One region of the Umezawaea sp. genome, then DNA from elsewhere that is predicted to be linked to it. Evidence: riboswitches for the same ligand, from Rfam matches in the RefSeq annotation. Region 1 holds a riboswitch; each other region holds the start of a gene.
What was found. A riboswitch is a leader RNA that binds a small molecule or an ion and turns the genes downstream of it on or off. The one in region 1 is predicted to bind glycine.

Region 1 (3,988 bases):
TCCAGCACCTGCGTCGGGGTAGTGCGGCAGCGTGGTGCGTCGCCAGGTTGCAGCGGCAACGCCGGGACGGCGTGGCCTAGGACGGTCGGCGGTCCGGATACGGGAGTGGGCTCCGAGCGGAGCCCCAACCCTTGGGTCACCCGGCCCTGGACCTCCAGCCGCAGTACCGCCGGTGCTAGTTTGGAGAGGTGACCGGCGGTCCTCTCATCACCCCCCAGCGCCTGGGCATCGCTCTGGTGTGCGCGGTCGCGCTGGTGGGCTGTTGCGGTCTCGCGTGGTGGCAGTGGACGAGGTTCGAATCCGCCAGCGGGACCTTCCAGAACCTCGGCTACGTGTTGCAGTGGCCGCTGTTCGGACTCTTCCCGGCCTTCATGGTCTGGCGCATCCGCAAGCTCGACGCGCAGCGCAAAGCCGAGCCGCCCGTGGTCGCACCCGCGCCTGTCGTTACCGTTGACGCCGTCAGGGCTCCCGTCGTGGACACCGACGACGAGCTGGCGGTCTACAACCGCTACCTCGCCGAGCTGAACGCGCGGGACCAGCGGTAAGCGGAACGAAGGCGGTCGGACGGGCGATGAGCGGTGCGTTGAACCGGTTCAGGTTCATGGCCTACGTGGTCGGTGTGGGCCTGTTGCTGCTGGTCGTGGCCATGCTCTTCAAGTACGTGGGCGACTCGACCGGCATGATCAAGCTCGTCGGTCCGGTCCACGGCTTCCTCTACGCCATCTACCTGGTGATCGCCGTCGACCTCGGGCTCAAGGCCCGCTGGTCCATCAAGGGCACGATCCTGGTCCTGCTCGCGGGCACGATCCCGTTCCTGTCGTTCTACGCGGAGCGCAAGGTGGTCGAGCGCGTCCGGGAGGGCGTCCCCCTGTGAGGCGACCCCTGTTGACCTGCGGCACGGCCTGCGAATAGCGTCTGGCGGTATCAACTGAACACGGCCGTCGATGGCGCGCGGAAGAGTCCCCGCGAGGGGCGCCGAAGGAGCAACTCCTCCCCGGAATCTCTCAGGCACCGGTACCGCGCGACGCAGGCAACTCTGAAAAGCAGGCGCACCCGTGCGCCTCGCCCACGGTGCAAGTCGCGCTCGCGCGTCGAAGCTCTCAGGCTCATGACAGAGGGGGAGGCTCGCTCACAGGAGGAGTCTCGCCGATGACCGTGTCCCCACTGCCCGCCGCCGGTCGACCGGTCGCCCCCGCGGCGCGGTCGGCCGTTGAGCATGCCCACCAGGGAGGATCCACCCAGATGGAAAGCCGTCGGACGCCGCTGCACGCCGAGCACGAGGCGCTGGGCGCCATGTTCACCGACTTCGCGGGCTGGCGGATGCCCCTGCGCTACGACAGCGAGCTGGCCGAGCACCACGCGGTCCGCCGGACGGCGGGGCTGTTCGACCTCACGCACATGGGCGAGATCGTGCTGGAGGGCCCGGAGGCGGGCGCCGCGCTCGACCACGCGCTGGTCGGCCACTGCTCCGCGATCGGCGTCGGCCGCGCCCGCTACACCATGATCACCCAGGCCGACGGCGGTGTGCTGGACGACCTGATCGTGTACCGGCTGGGCGACACCGAGTACCTCGTCGTCGCGAACGCCTCCAACGCCGCGCTGGTGTTCGGCGAACTGGTCGAGCGCGCGAAGGGCTTCGACACCGCCGTGGTCGACCGGTCGACGGACTACGCGCTGCTCGCCGTGCAGGGGCCGAACTCCACCGCGATCCTGGCGGGCCTCACGCCGACCGACCTGGCGACGGTGAAGTACTACGCCTCCTACCCGACCGAGGTCGCGGGCACCCCGGTGCTGCTGGCCAGGACGGGCTACACGGGCGAGGACGGCTTCGAGCTGTTCACGGCACCGGCCGACGCGCCCGCCGTGTGGGCGGCGCTCCTGGAGGCGGGCGAGGAGCACGGCCTGAAGCCCGCGGGCCTCGGCTGCCGCGACACGCTGCGCCTGGAGGCCGGGATGCCCTTGTACGGCAACGAACTGAGCACCTCCCGCACCCCGTACCACGCGAACCTCGGCCGGGTCGTGAAGCTCGACAAGCCCGGCGACTTCGTCGGGCGCGACGCGCTGGCGAAGGTCGCGGAGTCCGGTGTGGACACCACGCTCGTCGGTCTCAAGACCGAGGGACGCCGGGCGCCGAGGCACGGGTACACCGTGCTGGACGCCGACGGCGCCGCGGTCGGCGAGATCACCAGCGGGGCCCTCTCCCCGACGCTCGGGTACTCGGTGGCGATGGCCTACGTGGCCAAGGGCAGCGCCGAGCCCGGCACCAAGCTGGCGGTGGACGTCCGGGGCAGGCAGGAGCCCGTCGAGGTCGTCGCACTGCCGTTCTACAAGCGCGCCAACTGATCCGTCCCAAGGGAGACCACATGTCGGACCACTTCAACACCTCCCTCGCGGAGTTCGACCCGGAGGTGGCGGAAGCCGTCGCCGCCGAGCTCGCCCGCCAGCAGAACACGCTGGAGATGATCGCGTCGGAGAACTTCACCCCGGTGTCGGTCCTCGAAGCGCAGGGATCGGTGCTCACCAACAAGTACGCCGAGGGCTACCCCGGCCGCCGCTACTACGGCGGCTGCGAGAACGTCGACGTCGTCGAGCGGCTCGCCATCGCGCGGATCAAGGAGCTGTTCGGCGCGGGCTTCGCCAACGTGCAGCCGCACTCCGGCGCGCAGGCGAACGCCGCCGCGATGTTCGCGCTGCTGAACACCGGCGACACGATCCTCGGCCTCGACCTGGCCCACGGCGGTCACCTGACGCACGGCATGCGGATCAACTTCTCCGGCAAGCTGTACAACGTGGTGCCCTACCACGTGTCCGATTCGGACGGTCTGGTCGACATGGCCGAGGTCGAGCGCCTCGCCCAGGAGCACCAGCCGAAGCTGATCGTCGCGGGCTGGTCGGCCTACCCCCGCCAGCTGGACTTCGCGGAGTTCCGCCGGATCGCGGACTCCGTGGGCGCGTTCCTGATGGTGGACATGGCCCACTTCGCCGGTCTCGTCGCCGCGGGTCTGCACCCGAGCCCCGTGCCGCACGCGCACGTGACCACGACCACCACGCACAAGACCCTCGGCGGTCCGCGCGGCGGCGTGATCCTGTCCAACGACGCGGACATCGCGAAGAAGATCAACTCCGCTGTCTTCCCCGGCCAGCAGGGCGGCCCGCTGGAGCACGTGATCGCGGGCAAGGCCGTCGCGTTCAAGCACGCCGCCAGCCCCGAGTTCGCCGACCGCCAGCGCCGCACGGTCGAGGGCGCGAAGATCCTCGCGAACCGCCTGGTCCAGTCCGACGCCGCCGCCGCGGGCATCAAGGTGCTCACCGGCGGCACCGACGTGCACCTGGTGCTCGTCGACCTCGTCGCGTCCGAGCTGGACGGCAAGCAGGCCGAGGACCGCCTGCACCAGGTGGGCATCACCGTCAACCGCAACGCCGTCCCGAACGACCCCCGCCCGCCGATGGTCACCTCGGGCCTGCGCGTCGGCACCCCCGCCCTGGCGACCCGCGGCTTCGGCGAGGCCGACTTCGCCGAGGTGGCGGACATCATCGTCGCGGCCCTCCTGCCCGACCCGGACCTCGCCGAACTGCGCTCGCGCGTCGAGGTGCTGGCCGCGAAGCACCCGCTCTACCCGAGCCTCTGACGGCAGCGGTGGTGGAGGCCGACCGGTCTCCACCACCGGGAGACCTCGATCTCCCACCACCGCGACGAGAACGGCCCCCCGCGGACGCGGGGGGCCGTTCTCGTCGTACCTCACCGCGAAGCGAATGAGCGGCAAGTCCTCAGTTCCACGAGTGCGGTGAAGCCCGGCCCCTTCCCCGGGGCCGGGCTTCACCGCACTACCGGTGGTTCAGCACTACGCGGCGGGGGCCGTGACGCCCGGCGGGAGGCACTCGACGTTGCGCTTGCCGTTCGGCTGGATCACGAACCAGGTGCCGCCCACGCCCTGGCCCGCCCACTTGCCGGGGCCGGGGTCCTTCGAGTACGTGTACAGGCCCCAAC
Region 2 (3,988 bases), on a different contig from region 1:
GTCAGGCCGGCCGAGGGGAGGCAGGCGTGGCAGAGGAAGCGCCCATCCGGGCCGGATCCGGGGAACAAGGTGAGCTGTTCCCGGACTCCTCGCTGCCAGACGAGTACGTCGGCTACCGCGGGCCCGCCGCGTGCCAGATCTCGGGCATCACCTACCGCCAGCTCGACTACTGGGCGCGCACCGGACTGGTCAACCCGACGATAAGGAGTGCGCAGGGGTCGGGCAGCCAGCGGCTGTACTCGTTCAAGGACATCCTCGTCCTCAAGGTGGTGAAGCGGCTGCTGGACACCGGTGTCTCGTTGCAGAACATCAGGGTCGCGGTAGACCACCTCCGCAAGCGCGGCGTGCAGGACCTGGCCAGGATCACGTTGTTCAGCGACGGCACGACGGTCTACGAGTGCACGTCCCCCGAGGAGGTCGTCGACCTCCTCCAGGGCGGTCAGGGCGTGTTCGGCATCGCGGTGAGCGGCGCCATGCGGGAGATCAGCGGCACCATCCACGAGTTCCCCGCGGAACGCGCGGACGGCGTGGAGGTCGACGCCGTCGGCAACGACGAACTGTCCCAGCGCAGGCGCAACCGGGCCATCGGCTAGCTGTCCGGAACCCGTCGGACCGCGGTGGTGTCGGAAGCGCCCGAACGCCGCTGGTCTTCACGACCGCGGCCGTGGCTCCCCACACCGCCGCGGCCCGCTCGTCCCAGGGGGAACGGTCGATCCGGACCGGGTCGACCGCGGATGGTTTCGTCACGAATCGAACGACCACTCCGGTGTCGCGCGTCCGCTGACGCACCGGAGTCCTTCCGCTTCGTGGAAGCAGTGTCGTCGCCGCTCCTCGTCACCTCGCGCGGTCGAGCCCGACGCCTTCTTGTGGCCCAGTACGGGCCGGTCGAGTCCGGGGGCTTCTTGTCGCCCCGCGCGGTCGAGCCCGACGGCTTCTTGTGGCCCCGCGTGGTCGGGTTGAGTCGACGGCTCCTCGCCCGGTGGACCCGCTCACGGGGACCATCGCACTCGCCGGTGAGGCCGGGGCGCGGTGGCCCCTCGGCCGGTGAGCCCGTCCGCGGTGGCCGCCGCCGAGCCCCGTCCAACGCCCCGCCCACCCCCTCGTCCCGCCGCGTCCGGGTGTGACGTGCGGTGATCCGCGTCGCGCCCGCGCTACCCGTGCGGTGCCAGGCGGTACGATCGGCCGGTAGTCGCATGACCCCGTGCGGGAGAGTCCGGACCCGGCGAGGTTCGGCGCCGAAGGAGCAAATCCTCCCCGGAACCTCTCAGGCGCAAGGACCGCACGGGATAGACGCCTCTGGAAAGTGGGCCGGTTTTTCGGTCCCGCCGACGGTGAAAGCCCGGTTTCGGCCGGGTGAAGCTCTCAGGCGCCCGCCGAGCGGGTTGGAGACAGAGGGGGAGGGCAGACGGCAGAAGTGTGTCCGTAGCCCAACCCTCGCCGGAGGCGCCTTCCATGACGCAGGACCGCATTCCTCTCGCCGCTCTCGAGCACGGCACCCCGTTCGCCGACCGCCACGTGGGCCCCCGGCCCGCCGAGCTGGCCCGGATCCTCGATGTCATCGGTGTCGGCTCGCTGGAGGAGTTGGCGCAGCGGGCGATCCCGCCGTCGATCCGCGAGGGCGACCTGGTGCTCGACCTGCCCGCGCCCGCCACCGAGACCGAGGCGCTGGCCGAGCTGCGCGAGCTGGCCGGGCGCAACCGGCCGATGACGCAGATGATCGGCCTCGGCTACTACGGGACGATCACGCCGCCGGTCATCCGCCGCAACGTGCTGGAGAGCCCGGCCTGGTACACGGCCTACACGCCGTACCAGCCGGAGATCTCGCAGGGGCGGCTCGAAGCGCTGCTGAACTTCCAGACGATGGTGGGCGACCTGACGGCGCTGCCGCTGTCGAACGCGTCGATGCTGGACGAGGCCACCGCCGCCGCCGAGGCGATGACGCTCGTGCGCCGCGCAGGCAAGTCGAAGTCGACGAAGTTCGTGGTCGACGCCGACACGCTGCCGCAGACGCTGGCCGTGATCGAGACCAGGGCCGAGCCGCTGGGCATCGAGATCGTCGTCGCGGACCTGTCGCAGGGCATCGAAGGACTCGGCCTGGGCGGAGACTTCTTCGGCGTGCTGCTGTCCTACCCCGGTGCGTCCGGCGTGGTCCGCGACCACGAGTCGGTGATCGCCGAGGTGCACAAGGCGGGCGCGAACGCGGTCGTCGTCGCCGACCTGCTCGCGCTGACGCTGCTGCGCCCGCCCGGCGAGATCGGCGCGGACGTCGTCGTCGGCACGACCCAGCGCTTCGGCGTGCCGATCGGGTTCGGCGGACCGCACGCCGGCTACATGGCCGTGCGCACCGGCCTGGAGCGGCAGCTCCCCGGCAGGCTCGTCGGGGTGTCCGAGGACGCCGACGGCAACCGCGCCTACCGGCTGGCCCTCCAGACGCGCGAGCAGCACATCCGCCGCGAGAAGGCGACCTCCAACATCTGCACCGCGCAGGTGCTCCTCGCCGTCATCGCCTCGATGTACGGCGTCTACCACGGCCCCGACGGCCTGCGGGCCATCGGCACGCGCGCCCACCGGATGGCCACGGTGCTGGCCGCCGGCCTGGTCGAGGGCGGCGTGGACGTCCTGCACGGCGAGTTCTTCGACACGGTGCAGGCGCACGTGCCCGAGCGCGCGGCAGCGGTCGTCGACGCCGCGCGAGCGCTCGGCATCAACCTCCGACTGGTCGACGACTCGACCGTCGCCATCGCGTGCGACGAGACCACCACCCGCGCGAACCTGGTCGACGTGTGGCAGGCCTTCGGCGTGCAGGTGCCGGACGTGGACGCGCTCGACGCCGACACCGCCGACGGCATCCCCGCCGAGCTGCGCCGCACCTCGGAGTTCATGACGCACCCGGTGTTCCACCTGCACCGCTCGGAGACGGCGCTGCTGCGCTACCTGCGCGCGCTGTCCGACAAGGACGTCGCGCTCGACCGCAGCATGATCCCGCTCGGCTCCTGCACGATGAAGCTGAACGCCACGGCCGAGATGGAGCCCATCACCTGGCCCGAGTTCGCCGACCTGCACCCGTTCGCCCCGGCCGAGGACGCCGAAGGCCTGCTGGCACTGGTCAAGGACCTGGAGGACTGGCTCGCGGAGGTCACCGGCTACGACGCGGTCAGCATCCAGCCGAACGCGGGCAGCCAGGGCGAGTTCGCCGGACTCCTCGCGATCCGCGCCTACCACCGCGGGCGCGGCGAAGCGGCCCGCGACGTCTGCCTCATCCCGTCCAGCGCCCACGGCACCAACGCCGCCAGCGCCGTCATGGCCGGGATGCGCGTGGTCGTGGTGAAGTGCGACGACAAGGGCAACATCGACCTCGGCCACCTGCGCCAGACCGTCGACGAGCACCGCGACGACCTCGCCGCGATCATGATCACCTACCCGTCCACGCACGGCGTCTACGAGGACACCGTCCGCGAGGTCTGCGCCCTCGTGCACGACGCGGGCGGCCAGGTGTACGTCGACGGCGCGAACCTCAACGCCCTCATCGGCCTCGCCCAGTACGGCAAGTTCGGCTCGGACGTCTCGCACCTCAACCTGCACAAGACGTTCTGCATCCCGCACGGCGGCGGTGGCCCCGGCGTCGGCCCCATCGGCGTCCGCTCGCACCTCGCCCCGTACCTGCCCAACCACCCCCTCCAGCCGTTGGCCGGTCCCGCGACCGGCGTCGGCCCGATCAGCGGCGCCCCGTGGGGTTCCGCGTCGATCCTGCCGATCTCCTGGGCGTACGTCCGCATGATGGGCGCCGACGGCCTCCGCCGCGCCACCCTGACCGCGGTCGCCGCCGCCAACTACGTCGCCCGCCGCCTGGACGAGCACTACCCGGTCCTCTACACCGGCGAGGGCGGCTTCGTCGCCCACGAGTGCATCCTCGACCTGCGCGGCATCACCAAGGCCACCGGCGTCACCGTCGACGACGTGGCCAAGCGCCTCGCCGACTACGGCCTGC
Region 3 (3,988 bases), on a different contig from region 1:
CGCCGTCATCGGAAGCGCCCGGCACGAAACGGGTGTAGTAGTGCAGGACGGCGGGAACGATGCCCGCCGCGCCGTTGGTGGGCGCGGTGACCACGCGCCCGCCCGCGGCGTTCTCCTCGTTGACGGCCAGCGCGAACAGCGTCACCCAGTCCATGACGCGCAGCGGGTCGGTGGCGAAGTGCTCGCCCGCCAACGCCTTGCGCATCTCGGCGGCGCGGCGGCGCACCTTCAGGCCGCCGGGCAGGATGCCGTGCTCGGTGCAGCCGCGTTCGACGCACTCCTGCATGACGTGCCAGATCCGCAGGAGCCCGGAGCGGATCTCGCCCTCGCCGCGCCACGACTGCTCGTTCTCCAGCATCACCGAGCTGATGGACAGCCCGGTTTCCCTGGTGCGGGCCAACAACTGGTCGCCGGTGAGGAACGGGTGGGCCAACGGGGTGTCGTCGGCCTTGATCTTGTCCGCGCCGCTGGCGTGCTCGTCCACGACGAACCCGCCGCCGACCGAGTAGTACACGGCGTGGTCGAGGGACCCGTCGTCCGAGAACGCCTCGAAGCGCATCCCGTTGGGGTGCACGGGAAGCGACTTGCGGCGGTGCATGACGAGGTGCTTGTCGTGGACGAAGGCGATCTCGTGCGCGCCGCCCAGCCTCAGCCGCCCGGTCCGCTTGATCTCCTCGAACCGCTCGTCGGCCGCCGCCGGGTCGACCTCCTCGGGCCTGCACCCCTCCAGGCCCAGCAGCACCGCCTTGGGGCTGCCGTGACCGTGGCCGGTCGCGCCGAGCGAGCCGAACAGCTCCGCGTGCACGCGCGTCGCGCCGTCCAGCAGGCCGCGCGAGCGCAGCCGGTCGACGAACATCGACGCGGCGCGCATCGGGCCGACGGTGTGCGAGCTGGAGGGTCCGATGCCGACGGAGAACAGGTCGAAGACGCTGATCGCCATCAGCTGCCCGTCAGTTCCACGTACTTCGCGGCGGTGAGGAGACCCTCGGCGTTCTCGACCCGGACCTTGAACAGCCACCCGGCCGCGTACGGGTCGGAGTTGATCAGCGCCGGGTCGTCGACGACGCCCCCGTTGACCTCCACGACCTCACCGCTGACCGGCGCGTACAGGTCGCTGACCGACTTTGTCGACTCCAGCTCGCCGCACACGTCGCCGGACGTGACGCGCTCGCCGACCTCGGGCAGCTGCACGAAGACCAGGTCGCCCAGCGACTCGGCGGCGTAGGACGTGATGCCGACCGTGACCGGCTCCTGCGTGCCGGGCGTCCAGTCGACCCATTCGTGTTCGGGGGTGTAGAGCAGGTGTTCGGGGTGGTCCACAGCGGCACTCCACGGGGCTCGGGGCAGGCGCGCGACAACCGCGCCGACCTTGGGGTCGGTCCGACTCCCCCTCTGTCATGGGACCTGAGAGCTTCACCGCGCGAACGCGGCTTGCACCGTGGGTGCGCGCCCGGAGCGCGCTTTCCAGAGTCGCCTCGCCCGAGCGGTTCTCGTTGCCTGAGAGTGTGCGGGGTACTTGCTCCTTCGGCGCCCCGGCGACTGCCGGGGACTCTCCCGCTCGGGTTGCGGCGCCGCGAGGGCGCCCCGGCCGTTCTTCAGTTGGCGAACGTGCTGAAAGCTATGTGGCCGCAGATCGGGTGTCAACGCGCGCACGGACGGCGAAACCCGATCTCGTTGTGCCACGCGCACAAACCGACCCCTACGCGGTAGTGCCGCGAACACGATGACAGCGTGCTGGGCATGCCGGACCTTTGAACCAGCAGCCCAGCTCCCGCTCTCCGAGGTCGAAGGAGTCACCGTGCGGATCGCCGTTCCCCGCGAGGTCAAGAACCACGAGTACCGCGTCGCGCTGACCCCCGCCGGTGCCCACGAGCTGACCAGCCGCGGCCACGACGTGTTCGTCGAGGCGGGCGCGGGTCTGGGTTCCGCCATCACCGACGCCGAGTACGAGGCGGCGGGCGCGAAGGTGCTGGCCTCGGCGGACGAGGTGTGGGCCGAGGGTGAGCTGGTGCTCAAGGTCAAGGAGCCCGTCGCGGCGGAGTACCACCGGCTGCGCGCCGGGCAGGTGCTGTTCACCTACCTGCACCTGGCCGCCGACCTGCCGCTGACCGAGGCGCTGATCGCGTCCGGCACGACGGCCATCGCGTACGAGACGGTGCAGACCGCGAACGGCGCCCTGCCGCTGCTGGCCCCGATGTCCGAGGTCGCGGGCCGCCTCGCCCCGCAGGTCGGCGCGTTCGCGCTGATGAAGCCCTCCGGCGGCCGGGGCGTGCTGCCCGGCGGCGTGCCCGGTGTGGCCCCCGCGCGGGTCGTCGTCATCGGCGGCGGCGTGGCGGGGGTGAACGCCGCGACGATCGCCGTCGGCATGGGCGCCGACGTGCAGATCCTCGACACGAACGTGGACCGCCTGCGGCAGGTCGACGCCCAGTTCGGCGGCAAGCTCCGCACGATCGCCTCCAACGCCTACGCGGTCGAGCAGGCCGTGCGCGAGGCCGACATGGTCATCGGCGCGGTGCTCGTGCCCGGCGCCAAGGCACCGAAGCTGGTCAGCAACGACCTGGTCGCGCGGATGAAGCCCGGTTCGGTGCTCGTCGACATCGCGATCGACCAGGGCGGCTGCTTCGCCGACTCGCGCCCCACGACCCACGCGGACCCGACCTTCCAGGTCCACGAGTCCGTCTTCTACTGCGTCGCGAACATGCCCGGCGCCGTGCCGCGCACCTCGACCTACGCGCTCACGAACGTGACGCTGCCGTACGCGGTCGCGCTGGCCGACAAGGGCTGGCAGCCCGCGCTGCGCGCCGACGCCTCCCTCGCGCCGGGCCTGAACGTGCACGCCGGCCAGCTCGTCAACCTCCCGGTGGCGGAGGCGCTCGCGCTCCCGCACACCCCCCTCGACCAGGTCGTCTGACCACTGCGGGACGGGCCGGGCAGCTACCTGTGCGGCTGCCCGGTTCGCGTTTCCAGACCCGCGAGCACGCAGTCGAGGCCGTGGTCGAACTGCGCGTCGGCCTCCCACAGCTCCGTCAGGACGAACTGGCTCGTGAACAGCGGGAAGCGCTCGCGGTACCGCTCGACCAGCACCGCGATCCACGCCGGGTCGGGCTGCCCGGCGGGGGACGACTGCTCGGCCCACCGCACCTCGGAGGACGCGAAGCCGGTCACGAAGCTCATCAGGGTGCTGGCCGCGCGGCTCGACTCGACCTGCGAGAGCCCGGTGCCCACCAGCACCGCCAGCACCGACTCCGCCAGCCCTACCGCGTTCGGCCCGATGTTCGGGTAGAGCCCCTGGAGGTGCGGGAGCCACGTGTGGCGGTGGAACAGCTGCCGGAAGTGACTCATCAGGCCCCGCAGCGCGTCGGTCCACGCGCGGTCGAGGTCCGGCGGGCCCACCTCGCCGAGCACCTCGTCCAGCGCCAGCTCCAGCACGGCGTCCTTGGTCGGCACGTGCCAGTACAACGACATCGGGGCCACGCCGAGCCGGGTCGCGAGCTTGCGCATGGACAGCGCCGCGAGCCCGTGCGCGTCCAGTTCCTCGACGGCGGCGCGCACGATCGCCTCCCGGCTCAGCGCCACGTGCCCGGCGGACGCGGGCCTGCGCTCCGCCAGCCACACGCTGTCGAGCACGGGGTCCCGCGTCTTGTCCGCCACGGGAGTGGATCCTAGGCGGCCACCGGGTGCGGCCGATCCGTCCGCCGCAGCAGGAGCCCGGACAGGACACCGCCGAGCAGGGCCGCGCACGCGCCGACGACGAGGCTGACCGACATCCCCGACACGAACGCCTCGCGCACCGCCAGGACCGTCTCCGGCGAGCCCGCCGCGGCCCGCAACGCCGACGACATCGACCGCTCCGCGCCCTCCGGGAGGGCGTCCGGCAGCGCGGCGGCGAACCGCGCGGAGAGCAGGCTGCCCAGCACGGCGATGCCGAACGAGTTGCCCAGCTCGGTGAGCGTGCCGTTCAGGCCGGACGCGATGCCCGCCCGTTCCG

Region 2: linked by a shared signal. The riboswitch ahead of gcvP (aminomethyl-transferring glycine dehydrogenase) and the one ahead of gcvT (glycine cleavage system aminomethyltransferase GcvT) in region 1 are both predicted to bind glycine.
Region 3: linked by a shared signal. The riboswitch ahead of gcvH (glycine cleavage system protein GcvH) and the one ahead of gcvT (glycine cleavage system aminomethyltransferase GcvT) in region 1 are both predicted to bind glycine.

Annotation. Positions count from the first base shown of each region.
Region 1 is NZ_DBNGPQ010000092.1:34,255-38,242, forward strand. Features, by position in the region: gene AC156L_RS20620 (helix-turn-helix transcriptional regulator) at 1-80, shown strand, start outside; gene AC156L_RS20625 (hypothetical protein) at 189-545, shown strand; gene AC156L_RS20630 (DUF3817 domain-containing protein) at 572-874, shown strand; glycine riboswitch at 943-1,030, shown strand; glycine riboswitch at 1,031-1,125, shown strand; gene gcvT (glycine cleavage system aminomethyltransferase GcvT) at 1,243-2,343, shown strand; gene glyA (serine hydroxymethyltransferase) at 2,364-3,629, shown strand; gene AC156L_RS20645 (hypothetical protein) at 3,843-3,988, opposite strand, start outside.
Region 2 is NZ_DBNGPQ010000103.1:92,718-96,705, forward strand. Features, by position in the region: gene AC156L_RS24335 (MerR family transcriptional regulator) at 27-593, shown strand; glycine riboswitch at 1,195-1,290, shown strand; gene gcvP (aminomethyl-transferring glycine dehydrogenase) at 1,453-3,988, shown strand, end outside.
Region 3 is NZ_DBNGPQ010000083.1:39,249-43,236, reverse strand. Features, by position in the region: gene AC156L_RS18865 (L-serine ammonia-lyase) at 1-940, opposite strand, end outside; gene gcvH (glycine cleavage system protein GcvH) at 940-1,320, opposite strand; glycine riboswitch at 1,475-1,567, opposite strand; gene ald (alanine dehydrogenase) at 1,799-2,911, shown strand; gene AC156L_RS18850 (TetR/AcrR family transcriptional regulator) at 2,935-3,651, opposite strand; gene AC156L_RS18845 (MFS transporter) at 3,663-3,988, opposite strand, start outside.